DNA from 4 places in the Paenibacillus sp. MER 180 genome. Region 4 is predicted to be linked to each of the others. Evidence: riboswitches for the same ligand, from Rfam matches in the RefSeq annotation. Region 4 holds a riboswitch; each other region holds the start of a gene.
The links. Region 4 has a riboswitch for thiamine pyrophosphate ahead of M3661_RS00905 (hypothetical protein). Riboswitches for the same ligand answer to the same signal wherever they lie in the genome.
Positions count from the first base shown of each region.

Region 1: another riboswitch for thiamine pyrophosphate. It lies ahead of M3661_RS10115 (ECF transporter S component); the one in region 4 lies ahead of M3661_RS00905 (hypothetical protein).
Region 2: another riboswitch for thiamine pyrophosphate. It lies ahead of tenA (thiaminase II); the one in region 4 lies ahead of M3661_RS00905 (hypothetical protein).
Region 3: another riboswitch for thiamine pyrophosphate. It lies ahead of M3661_RS07480 (Ykof family thiamine-binding protein); the one in region 4 lies ahead of M3661_RS00905 (hypothetical protein).

Region 1 is NZ_JAMAVT010000005.1:161,351-164,492, reverse strand. Features, by position in the region: gene M3661_RS10120 (ABC transporter ATP-binding protein) at 1-1,232, opposite strand, end outside; gene M3661_RS10115 (ECF transporter S component) at 1,297-1,893, opposite strand; TPP riboswitch at 1,983-2,096, opposite strand; gene M3661_RS10110 (MFS transporter) at 2,312-3,142, opposite strand, start outside.
Region 2 is NZ_JAMAVT010000016.1:79,930-83,071, reverse strand. Features, by position in the region: gene thiD (bifunctional hydroxymethylpyrimidine kinase/phosphomethylpyrimidine kinase) at 1-103, opposite strand, end outside; gene thiM (hydroxyethylthiazole kinase) at 103-948, opposite strand; gene tenA (thiaminase II) at 945-1,646, opposite strand; TPP riboswitch at 1,775-1,877, opposite strand; gene M3661_RS22860 (MerR family transcriptional regulator) at 2,078-3,004, shown strand; gene M3661_RS22855 (histidinol phosphate phosphatase domain-containing protein) at 3,093-3,142, opposite strand, start outside.
Region 3 is NZ_JAMAVT010000004.1:33,335-36,476, forward strand. Features, by position in the region: gene M3661_RS07475 (HAMP domain-containing sensor histidine kinase) at 1-1,203, shown strand, start outside; TPP riboswitch at 1,399-1,505, shown strand; gene M3661_RS07480 (Ykof family thiamine-binding protein) at 1,651-2,244, shown strand; gene M3661_RS07485 (ECF transporter S component) at 2,330-2,905, shown strand; gene M3661_RS07490 (ABC transporter ATP-binding protein) at 2,907-3,142, shown strand, end outside.
Region 4 is NZ_JAMAVT010000001.1:223,655-226,796, reverse strand. Features, by position in the region: gene M3661_RS00915 (queuosine precursor transporter) at 1-238, shown strand, start outside; gene M3661_RS00910 (hypothetical protein) at 400-552, opposite strand; TPP riboswitch at 844-957, shown strand; gene M3661_RS00905 (hypothetical protein) at 1,154-1,354, shown strand; gene M3661_RS00900 (ABC transporter substrate-binding protein) at 1,324-2,382, shown strand; gene M3661_RS00895 (thiamine-binding protein) at 2,545-2,838, shown strand; gene M3661_RS00890 (ABC transporter permease) at 2,835-3,142, shown strand, end outside.

The DNA of each region.
Region 1 (3,142 bases), on a different contig from region 4:
CTATGTGCAATGTCCGATTCATCCCAGTTGTTCTGCCTTGGTTCATAAGCAAGCTCATCATAGATCGAATCCGTTAGAAACTGCATCTCAGGATTCTGAAATACGAAGGCGAGTTCGGCTGGAGGCTGCTTTCCTCTATTTCTGAATCGCGGGAACCATCGCTTGCGAGCTGGTGCTGGCAGCTCTTGACCCTCAATAAGATACATGCCTGTAGTACGCAGAATTTGCATAAGAGACAACAATAGTGTGCTCTTGCCAGCGCCGTTCTCTCCAATAATCGTAATCCATTCACCCGGATAAATATCTACGCTGGGGACGGATATGCGACGAATTTCTTCATAGTAGCCGCTAAAATCACGCAAAGAGAGCAGTGGCTGCACGGCTTGCAGACGCGCGTAAGTGCGCCCGCCATCTTGCTTGCAATGAGGTTGTTGATATTCGTTCGCCGTTCGTTGCTGCGATATGGCTTGGTAAGCTTCTGAATGAATGTAGTCCTGCCATACACCTGGATACCAAATGCCATATTCAATGAGCTTATCTTTATGATGTAGAAATACATTTTTCGGCTCGTCGTCCGCAATGATTTGTCCAGTGCTGTCGAATAGCACCACACGATTGATAATGTCGATAACATGCTCGATTTTATGCTCCACGATTAGAATAGTGGAGGAATCGGCAGCTTGTTTCACGGTGTCCCAGACTTGCTTCGTTCCTTCTGGATCAAGAAGCGCTGTGGGCTCATCGAGGAACAACACCTCTGGTTCTAGCAGCAGGACGGACGCAAGCGCGAGCCGCTGCTTCATGCCTTGGGATAGCGTATGGATTTCTGTATGCAGATTGTTGAACTGCAATCCCACTCTTTCGAGTATGCCTGTCATGCATGCTGGCATTTGATCACGGGGGATCGAGAGATTTTCCAGTACAAACGCGAGCTCTTCATCTACATATGGCATGCAGAACTGGCTGTCCGGATCTTGGAATACGAAGCCCCAGCTTGAAGGAATCTTAATCTGATCGTATTTCATCGGTACTTCAATAGAGTGGGGCATAATTCCGCTTAATACTTGCAGCAGTGTTGATTTGCCGCAACCGCTTGGCCCGAGGAGCAATACCTTCTCGCCGATAGAAATGTGGAAGGAGAGGTCCTTGAACAGCAAGGAATCCTCTCCTGGAAATGTTAGGCGCAAGCGGTCAACAAATGCAGACGAATTCGCATGAGATTCCTGTTGCATGTGTAACCACCTTATTCCGAATTTGTGGCGTACGCACAAATTTTATCTATTCATATTATGCGTGCTATTGATTAAGTACCGCGTAATCCTCTTTGGATACAGGACGTATGGATTTGGTCACCCCTGTCGCTTCCAATGCGCGAACGAGCAAGCCGGCAAATACGCCAGCGAAGATGAACGCACTAATGACACGAAGTCCGTACTTCAAGACGAGCACCCATGTCTCGTAATCTGCATATCCGTAACCGAGATCGATCATGAATGAGCCGACTGCGGACAGAATGCCAGCGATGCCTGCGATGACGATGCTGTGCTTGCGGTATCCGGTCATGGTGAATGCCAATTCTGCTGCCAGACCTTGTACACAGCCATACACAATCGTCTCCAGTCCCCAAGCAGAGCCAAGAATAGCCGATAAATTAGCGGCAGCAAGACTTGCCAGGAAGCAGACGCCGGGCTTGCGAATGACCAGGTACGCGAATGGGCCAGCCATAAACCACATGCCATATGTTAATTGTCCTGCTTGCGGGAACAGCGGCTTCGCGAGACTGTAGACGCTCTCCCACATTTTGAAGATCACACCAAATACGACCCCGATCATCACGGTAATGAGAATATCCGTGAACTTTAATTTGTTGCTTCTCTGTTGTTCTGGCAACATAACCCTCTCCTTTGTTGTATAGTTAGCATACAAAAAACCGTCTGGCAACCAGACGGTAGAAGAGTCCTAGATCACAGCAGAGCATGATCACATGACAAATACAGATTCTCTACGCTGGCATTACCCAGATCAGATTAACGGTCAGTAGCGGTATACTTATCTACAATCTCAGCTTGATTCCTCAAGCCCCCGAATTTGTATGACTATGCAATTGCTCATATCATACAATATTCATGTTAGGTTGACAACGAAATGTTTACAAAAAAACATAAAAGATACGAGGAAGTTAGAAGTCTATGAGGTTGAAATTGTTCGCTGGACAACATAGAAGAGGAGGAGTGGTGAGCGTGTTTAGGAGATTTGGAGAGAGAATAGAACAAAATGAGGATCAGGAAGAAACCCTGATCCTCATTAATAGTTAATCGTGTGAAGCTGTAGAATGTCGTCTCAATGACAAGCTGTATACGATCCCTCCGCAAGCAAGGACTGCTATGAGCAGCATAATCAGGCCACTGTATAAGGGAAATGAAGCTTCATTGGCAACGGCAACGGTAGGTGTCAGTGAAGTCAGCAGCCAACTATGTGTAAGCAGACCGCCGACTACAGCGATGCCGATGCCTTCAGCTATAAAGCATGCAAAGCTGAGCATGCTCATGCCTTCTCCTGCTTGGTCAGGTGCTAGTGATTCTGCAACGGATGCAGATATAACTGTCTTAATGAATGACAACCCTCCGAACACGAGCACGAGGGCGAACGTCATCAACCATGGAGAATCATTCCCCCATGCAATGAGCGTGACGAAACTGAATGTGACGAGACCTATTCCAGCGACAAATACAAATGAAGTTCCTCTCTTATCAACGAGAGTTCCACCGAGTATGCCGAACAGAATGACGCTGAGTGTCCCTGGGAAAATGATCGCGCTGCCGATAACGGCGGTCGAAAGTTGGTGTACATCCCGCATGAAGTAAGGAACCATCGAAATAAATCCAGCTACCGTTCCTAGCAAAATGGAACCAGCAAGCGTGCCGAGTACATATGGGCGATTAGCGAACAGGGACGGAGCAATAAACGGCTCGCGAATACGGCGGATATGGAAGGCAAACCCAAGAACGAGAATCATACTGCAGACAAGATAGAACCAGACATATGTCGTAGTAAACAAGGTAAATAGAATAATGCCTGCTGACAAGAGGGCAATGCCGATGATATCTGTTCGTCCATTGCGAGAAGGCTCCTGCGGCAGTGC
Region 2 (3,142 bases), on a different contig from region 4:
ACATGCCGAATACGTTCAGCTCTTGGAAGGTCTTGATGTCAGCTTGAATGCCGGCGCCGCCACCGCTATCGGAACCGGCAATCGTCAATGCTCGTGCGACCATCATAGCCATACCTTCCTTCTAGCGGAGGCTTGGCGAGGGGTGATCGTTGAAGCTGCTGTATCGAATTGGTCGGTCTCTGCCAAGGCATCAAGAAATGCAGTTTGGAAGCTACCAGGACCTCGGTGGCCGGCTGTTCGATAGGCATGGGCGGCTGCGCCCCCATAATAAGACATCGCTGCGGCTCCTGCCAGCAATAAATCAGATTCTACCGCAGCGAATGCGCCGATGACCGATGTCAGCAGGCACCCGCTTCCTGTAATGTTCGTCAACATCGGATGACCGCCATTAATGATATAGCCGGTTGTGCCGTCCGTAATAACATCCTCTTTTCCTGAAATAGCAACGATGGTGCCGAATCGTTCGGCTGCCCGCGCAGCAAGATCGAACAACGCTTCAGGGGAGCGAAGGGAGCTTTCAGACTCCACGCAATCCACGCCCTTGATCTCGCCAGCCTCCCCCATAAGCTGGGCAATTTCCGCGGCATTGCCGCGCATAATCGAGATGCGCAATTCCTTTAGCATCTTCACCGACACCTTTGTCCGATACGGCGTTGCGCCTGCGCCTACTGGATCGAGAATAACGGGAATGCCATGTACATTCGCCGACCGTCCTGCAATTAGCATAGCTTCTATCATGTCAGTATCGAGCGTGCCAAGGTTCAATACGAGCGCATCTGCTGCCTTGGCCATGTCCGCTACCTCTTCCTTGGCTGAAGCCATCACAGGGGAGGCGCCAATGGCTAGCAGACCGTTAGCGGTAAAGTTGGCGACGACGATATTCGTCATATTGTGGATGAGGGGGCGCCGTTCCTTAATACGTTGGGGGAAGAACTGCATATCGATCATCCTTGTTTCACCTCTGTCTTCTCCGCCAAGCGTACCGGCCAGTCTTCTACTTGATAAGCCATGTCCCAAAACATATATTCCAGCTGGCAGCTAGTCAGAAAATGCTTCTTCAGCTGCTGCTTGCGTGCTTGCGACAGCGATTCTGCCCATTCATCCAGCATTCGGCGCATTTTGTCCGTAACTCCGCCGCCGAGGTCTCCATAGAAATGAATCCACTCATAGAACGGATGGGTCTCATCTGGATTCACTTCTTTTAGCAGACGTTGTCCGATCTCCGTATATGTCCATGGGCACGGCAGCAAAGCCGCAATAATATCTTCTAGGGTTCCTTCGTGGGCCACGGTAAGCATATGGGACACATAATGGCTCGCAGAAGGGGCGAGCGGGTAGCCTTGCAGTTCTTCGAACGTTACGCCTGCCACGTTACAAAAATTATGATGGGGGTGTATCTCGCTATTCAGCACAAACGAGATTTGCTCGTTGAAAAGAGCCATTGTCTCTCGGCTGTTACATTTGGAAATCGCAATGCCGTAAATCCGAATAAAGGCATTCAAATATTCAAAATCCTGCTTTACGTAGTGAATCAACTGTTCTTTCTTGACAGTACCTTCAGCAATTCCCCGAACGAATGGATGATCCATAATGGCATCGTATATCGGCTCTGCTTCGTGTCTCAGTTCCTCCGTAAATGTAAGCATGAACAGCACCTCCGCATGATTGGATAGATGATGAATGCATGCTGAAATCTGGTCAAGGAGCACTTCGCGGCAGCCAAAAAAAGCCGCCCCGAAATGGAGCGGCTTCATCATGTCCATACAAAAAGACCATGAGGCCGGCTCCACTTCCCTCCGCCGGTATTACCCGGATCAGGTTCAAAGGGTCCAAGAATTCTTGTCTCAGCCGCCTATGCGGCTCCCCTAGTGGATTTCACGTCATATTCATCTTACGAACTACTTTAGCATTGATGGAGATAATTGTAAAACGTTAGTTTTCTGAACCATTCGGTCAAAACGATAATTTGTTAGTGCTTGGAGTGAAGATTCGTATTGCAATTGACGCTGCGACAACTGATACAATAACCTCATAAGGCGCCTTATGATACGTCAAGTGATAGAGGTTGATGATAGTGATGAGCAACATGATAGGAATCGACAAATTATCGCAGGAAATCGGTGTGACGAGCCGAACCCTGCGCCATTGGGAGTCGCAAGGGTTGTTTGCGAGTCAACGCGATACCAGTTCTGGCTGGAGGATGTATGATGAACAGACCGTGCTTGCAATCCGCATTACAGCCTGGTTAAGAGGGTTCGATATTGGGATTAGAGAGATTAAAGTGGTGCTGGCGGATATGACGTTCCGAACCGCACATCAGGTAATGACTCAGTATGCACACGAGATGATTGAGCACAAGAATGAGTGCATAACGAAGGAACTAACATTGAAGAAATGGTTGGAGCAGTTGCACAAGTACCTCAATGAACCGATTACGGCTCAATTGCTGCTGCAATTATGTCATGAACCGTTCCTACATTCAAATATGAAACATGAGGTGACAATGCCGATGAGTAATCAGTGGAGTTATTCTCCAGCATCGATCAAATTCGTAACCCTTCCACCAATGAGAATGGCTTGCCATGTTGTCGTAAGCGCATCACCAGAAGAAGAAGCGATCGAATCATTAGTGGACTGGCTCGTGCAAGCTGAACTGCAAGGAACGGCACGGCTATTTGGAAAAAATGAAGAACCACTCCCTGACGTTGAATCGAACGTTTACGGTTATGGTGCATATGCCTCCATTCCAGAAAATATCGATATACCAAGTCATTTGGCGGAGGCTAGGTTCTCCGGCGGGGTGTATGCCATGATGGAGAGTACAGATGATATTACGGGATCGTGGCAATTATTGATGGAGAAATTGAACGAGCATCCTGATTACGAGCCTGATTCGGAGGCAAGATTCTGTTTGGAGGAGCACATACGAAATGCCAACCCAGCAGGAAGCAGCAACGCTTATTGGCTGCAGTTATTCGAACCGGTTCGAAAGAAAATAAAATAATAAACATGAAATCCCCGGTGCAGTCGTTGCGCCGGGGATTGCTTTTCATGGGATAGGAGAGAGGGCAGCTCGCTTTGCGGTTTCTTTATTAAGAAGTCGAAGTTACGAGCGGTCGCATGATGCGTTTGCGTTGATGGA
Region 3 (3,142 bases), on a different contig from region 4:
TATCGATACCCTTTCCATAACATTAGCGAGCATTTGCTGGACAAGTACGGCGGTTGGTTCGAAATCGTGAATGAGTCAGGCGAAATCATTTTTGTCAAAGGAAACAAAGAGGACGACATCAAGCATTACGAAGACGGTCAAATGTATGCCAAGATGGATGTAGAGCGCAACGATGATGCAATCTCCTACCATGCATACCAAGCCAAAGGGCCGAACGGCGAATCTTATGTATTGCTGTGGAAAATTCCTGAGCGCTTGTTGAAATTATCAACTGCGACAACGATCTTTGCTGCGTTATTAGCAATTTTATTATTTATCCTGCTTTACTTTTACGCCCGCTATTCGGTTAGACAAGTGAAAAAGCCGTTGCGGCAAATCTTAGAAGGCATCAAAGAGATGGAGCACTTCAATTACACGAAGCGGCTTCATTATTCAGCCGAACAGGAATTCGCGGAAATACAAGATGCGTTTAACGGCATGGCTGAACGATTGCAGCGCACTTCTGCTGAGAAGGAAGCCGCCGAGAACAATAAGCGAAACATGCTGCTGCATCTATCGCATGATTTGAAGACGCCGATTACTTCAATTTACGGTTATTCGCAGCTTCTGTTGGACAATCAGGCACTGGAAGACAAAGATACCCGCAAATATATTCAATACATTTACGATAAGTCAGCTTATATGGCCAATCTGATCAAAGATTTATTTGAACTGGCGAAGCTGGATGACAAGCATACGGAATTGAGCAAAGAGAAAGTGAACGTTACGAAATGGTTCCAGCAGCTCGTGGTGGAATTTTATCCGGAAATAGAAGAGAAGGGATTTGAGCTTGAAGCACATATCCCGGAAGAACCGCTCTATGTCAAGATGGACAAGATTCATATGAGTCGCGTCATCACCAACTTAATTAGCAATGCACTGCGATATAATCCAGCGGGAACGGTGCTCTATGTCTCATGTGCACGACAAGAAGGAAACGTTATACTGTGGATCGGAGACGACGGTATCGGCGTTCAGGAGCCGATCAAGGAACATATTTTCGAAGAATTCATCCGCGGCGATGGCCCGATTAAAGACAGTACAGGCTTAGGTCTCGCCATTTGCAAAAAAATCATAACGCTCCATGATGGCACGATTGAACTAACGCAGGATCAGTGTTACCATACCTTGTTTCAAATCACGTTGACTATTACGGAGGACTAGAGTTCCTTCACGATGTCGGGCATCACCTTCAGGCTTCGATACCACGGATCGTTTGCATGCCCGGATCTAGCCCATTGCAATATTAAGCTCCAGTTTGAAGTATTCCTTTTGGTGTTACACCCTTTACAAACGGATCATCCCGTGTATAATGAAAGCTGTCAAGCATATGAACGATGGAACAACTGCATAGTGAATTTCGAACACTAGGGGTGCTGTAACAAGCTGAGAGACAGCGGCAACGCTGTTAACCCTTATAACCCGAACTAGATAATACTAGCGTGGGGAAGTGTAGTCGACTGATTGATATAAGCTGCGGCTTCATCATGTTCGTCATTGCATGAAGCCATGTCATACCCTTGTATCCTCAAGCGTAACTGCACCGACTCACGGTGCAGTTTTTTTGTTGTCTGCTGACCACAATTTGATTCGTCAGGGAGGATATAAGTTATGAGTCAGTTATCTTGCGGTACGAGCCGCATCGTTGGTTGTCGCTTTTCCATCTATCCGATGAGCGATCGCTTTGTTGAACTTATTTTAGGAGCGTTGCGAGACACAGACATGTCTAAGGTATGGTGCCATACCGATGATGTCAGCACCTGGGTTCGTGGGCGCAGTGAACATGTATTCGATGTCGTTCAGTCAATTTTTTTACATAGCGCGGCAAGTGGAGAACATGTTGTGCTGAATGCTACGTTCTCTGTTGGCTGTCCGGGCGACACACAAGGAGATGCCTTCATGAGTACGGACGAAATTCGAATGAATGCGGAACGATATCAAGCGATTCCTCTCAAGGTCGCAGCTCATTTTGCGCTCTATCCGCTCGGAACGGCAGATTACATGGATACGATCTATGAGATCATTGGCCTTGCTAAGGAAGAAGGCACTTTCGATGAGAGCGCTCATTATGCAAGCCGCTTAGAAGGAGATGCACAGCGAGTATTTGCTACACTTGAGCATGCCTTTAATCGGGCGAGAAAATCAGACAAGTCCCATGTGGTGATGACAACTACGATGTCAGCCAACAGCCCTTCCACAAGGTAGCAGCTGAAGATAAAGAATTTCCAAAATGCAAGCTACAAACCCAACGGACTCATCCGATCATCGTTCTAAGAAAAGAGGAATGTTCATGAATTCGCGAAACAGCCAATGGAAATTACGAGATATCGTCGTTCTCAGTTCATTATCTGTTGTGTTTGCCGTCATTTATCTGCTCTTCTTGCAAATAGGCAATGTGCTTGTTGGCTTTATGGGGCCAATGGGATATGAAGTCATCTTCGGCATTTGGTTTATCGTATCGATCATCGCCACCTATATTATCCGCAAACCGGGGGCTGCGGTCATCTCAGAGACAGTCGCTGGACTGATTGAGGTATTAATCGGCAACGCCGTAGGGCCTATTTTGATTGTATCCGCCCTAATTCAAGGTTTGGGTGCCGAAGCCGTATTTGCCGCTACAAGATATCGGAATTATTCAACCAAAGTGCTCATGCTGGCTGGGGTGGGATCCGCTGTATTCAGCTTCGCATGGGGGTATTTCCGCAGCGGTTATGCGGCCTACTCTGTTGGTCTCATCATCGCGATGTTCGTCGTTCGCTGTATAAGTGGCGCACTCCTCTCGGGTCTGCTTGGCAAATGGATTGCGGACGCACTGGCCAATACAGGAGTTCTTAGAAGCTTCCCAATTGCAAAGGGGCAGCGATAACATGGCAAGCCCAGCGCTTCTCAATTCCAAGTACCCAGCACAATTGAATATACAACGTGACGTCGAGCATGGAACTCTTATTGCACTGGAAGCCACTGATCTGACACTCGCCTTCGAGACCGAAGGCGAGCCTGTCTTATCCAACATCAATGTCACCCTGCATGAGGGGGAAACCGTTCTGCTGCTAGGCCCAAGCGGCTGCGGCAAGAGCTCGCTAGCCTTCTGCCTTACCGGCCT
Region 4 (3,142 bases):
GAAGGCAGGCCAATTGTGGATTCGAAGCAATGGTAGTACAGGAATTAGCCAAATGGCGGATTCGCTCGTATTTTGTACGATTGCGTTTGCTGGCATGGTGCCTTGGGATGTATGGTTCCAAATCTTTATTACTACTTATGTCATTAAGCTCATCATCTCGGTGTTGTCGACACCAGTTCTATATTGGGCTAGAAGCTTCCCTGTTCGTGGAGATGTGGAAGGGCAGCAAGCGAAGTAGGGAGCGCACATTGGTTGACTTAGTAAAGCGGCTCTAACTTCATTATATAAAGAAGACCCCGATACCGATATGGTGTTGGGGTCTTTTGTATATGTACTCTAGTATGGTCACCATTGTCTAGAAGCATTTTGTCTAGAAGCATTATGCCTAGAACCAGTCCGTCAATCAAGGGTGATGGCCGCAATGATAAGGAATGATTTCTGTTCGATATTGATGCGAATTCGTTGATTCGGATTCTCCAAATCCATATGAGGCAGGGAATGCTCCAGCCACAGCAGCACGAAGCAGCCAAGCAGCAGGCCGAATGCAATCACGATTTTGGCGATCGTATCATACAGACATCCTCTACGCCAAGAAATCAATGAGGTAATTATTTTGAGTTAAAATGGAAGATTGTCCCTTGTTTCACATGGAACTTTTTTCGACAGGAATCTAGTGAATATGAGCAATCTGCTGTCATAAAGCATACGAATAACGAAGTTGATGGGAGATATAAGCATTGCCCCAATGATCAGCGGACACTTTGCAATTTCTGTTTGTCACTGGACTTTCTGATGGATGAGGACTATAATTACCCGTGTAATATGGTAGCTTCGATAACTGCATATGCACGCTAGGGGTGCTGGAATTTGGCCGGCTGAGATTGTATCCCATTAAGATACCGACCCTTACACCTGATCTGGGTAATGCCAGCGTAGGAAAGACGTTGAACCGCGTCATTATTGTTATAATTAGGTTGCTTGCTTATTCGTCATGCTCTGCATGAATGTGCGCTGCTTTGGGCAGAATGGACATAATTGCTGTACGGATGAACGAATGCCGGATGACCTTATTGACGTGATTCATCGTATGATGCACATTCGCATATACGCGTAGAACGGCACACAAAGCGTCCCAGAGGGGGCGCTTTTTTTTGTGGATCTGAATCGTGTTGCAGGACGGCGGGACGGGAACTTGCTCATCCATACATATACGATCGAGCGGATCGTCCAACTGGTGAATGCGGCAGGCGTTATCGAAGCACTTTCTAAATTCATGATCGGCTCTCCACTAGTGAGGGAAGGAAGAGAAGGGGGATTCATCATATGCAACGGACACGCTTTACACGAGGGTTGATGCTGGCGCTCGTTATCATGATGACATTTGCGCTCGCTGCTTGCGGCGGCAAGGGTCAGGAAGCAGGACAAGGGAGCCAGACAGAGGGGAACACGGCACAGGAGCAAGGAACGGATAAAGCGAAGGAGAAGCGCGATGTTAAGATTGTGCTTGATTGGACGCCAAATACGAATCATACCGGCTTGTATGTAGCCAAGGAGAAGGGCTACTATGAGGAAGAAGGTCTGAATGTCGAGATATTGCAGCCGAGTACTGGCGCATCAGATGCGATGATCGCATCGGGAGAAGCGCAATTCGGTGTTAGTGTTCAGGAAAGTATTACGATGGCTCGACAACAAAATGTTCCGATCGTGTCGATTGGTGCGATCATTCAGCATAATACATCAGGCTTTGCCGCGCCGAAGGACAAGAACATCAAGTCACCTAAGGACTTTGAAGGCAAAACGTATGGCGGCTGGGGTTCTCCGGTTGAGGAGATGATTATCCGCACGATTATGGAAAAGGACGGCGGCGACTATAGCAAGCTGAAGAGCGTCAACATGGGCAATGCCGATTACTTTACAGCCGTGAAGAAGGATATTGATTTCGCGTGGATCTTTTACGCTTGGACAGGTATTGAAGCAGAGCTTCGCGGTGAGCCGATTGATATGCTGTACGTCAATCAATATGCGAAGGAACTCGACTATTATACGCCGGTTCTTTCGACAAGCGAGAAGCTGATCAAGGAAGATCCTGAATTGATTAAGGCATTCATGCGTGCTACGTCCAAGGGCTATCAATATGCGATTGACAATCCGGAAGATGCAGCCAACCTGCTGCTTAAAGCTGTGCCGGATTTGAACAAAGACCTGGTTATCGCAAGCCAGAAATGGCTCAGTCCGAAGTATAAAGACGATGCACCTCGCTGGGGCGAGCAAAAGCGTGACGTATGGGCAAATTACATGAATTGGCTCGTGGAGAACAAATTAATGGATAAGAGCATCGATGTAGACAAGGCGTTTACGAATGACTTCTTGCCAGCTTCATAAGCCTATACGGTTATAGGAATAGGCAATGGGCGCATATGCGCCCTTTTGCTGTATATCGTTACCTGTGTATATCGTTATAGGATATCGATACGAGATAATCGTCACCAAGACCGTTACAAGTTGATCATTACATGAGGATTGAGAAAGAGGAGGAGAAGCAAGATGGCGAACAGTTTAGTAAGCATTCAGATCATTCCGAAGACGAAAAATGGGGAAGACGTAATTCCCTATGTAGATCGTGCAATCGAAGTCATTCAAGCATCGGGTGTGAAATATCAGGTAAATCCACTGGAGACAACGATGGAAGGCGAACTTAGTGAACTCTTCCGTATTATTGAGGATATGAACAAGGCCATGATTGAGATGGGAAGCATCAATGTATTGTCGCAAGTAAAGATTGTGTATAAGCCTTCCGGCATTACGATGGATGAATTGACGGTGAAGTACCGGCCATGAGTGGACGTCGAATCGCGAAGATCGGTCCTCCGATCATTGCATTTATCATATTCCTCGCCATATGGCAGGCAGGAGTAATGGTGTCAGGCATTGAGAAGTGGATGCTGCCCAGTCCGCTCGATATTGTACAAGAGGCCGTAAGCAATGGTGGCGGTCTGCTTATGCATACATGGGCTTCTGTTCAATTGACGCTCATTGGTTTCTGTGTAGGCACCGCTGTCGGCCTGCTGCTGGCTTGTTCGCTTCATCCGATGCCGTGGCTGAAGCGGGCGATCTATCCGCTTGTCATAGTCAGTCAGAATAT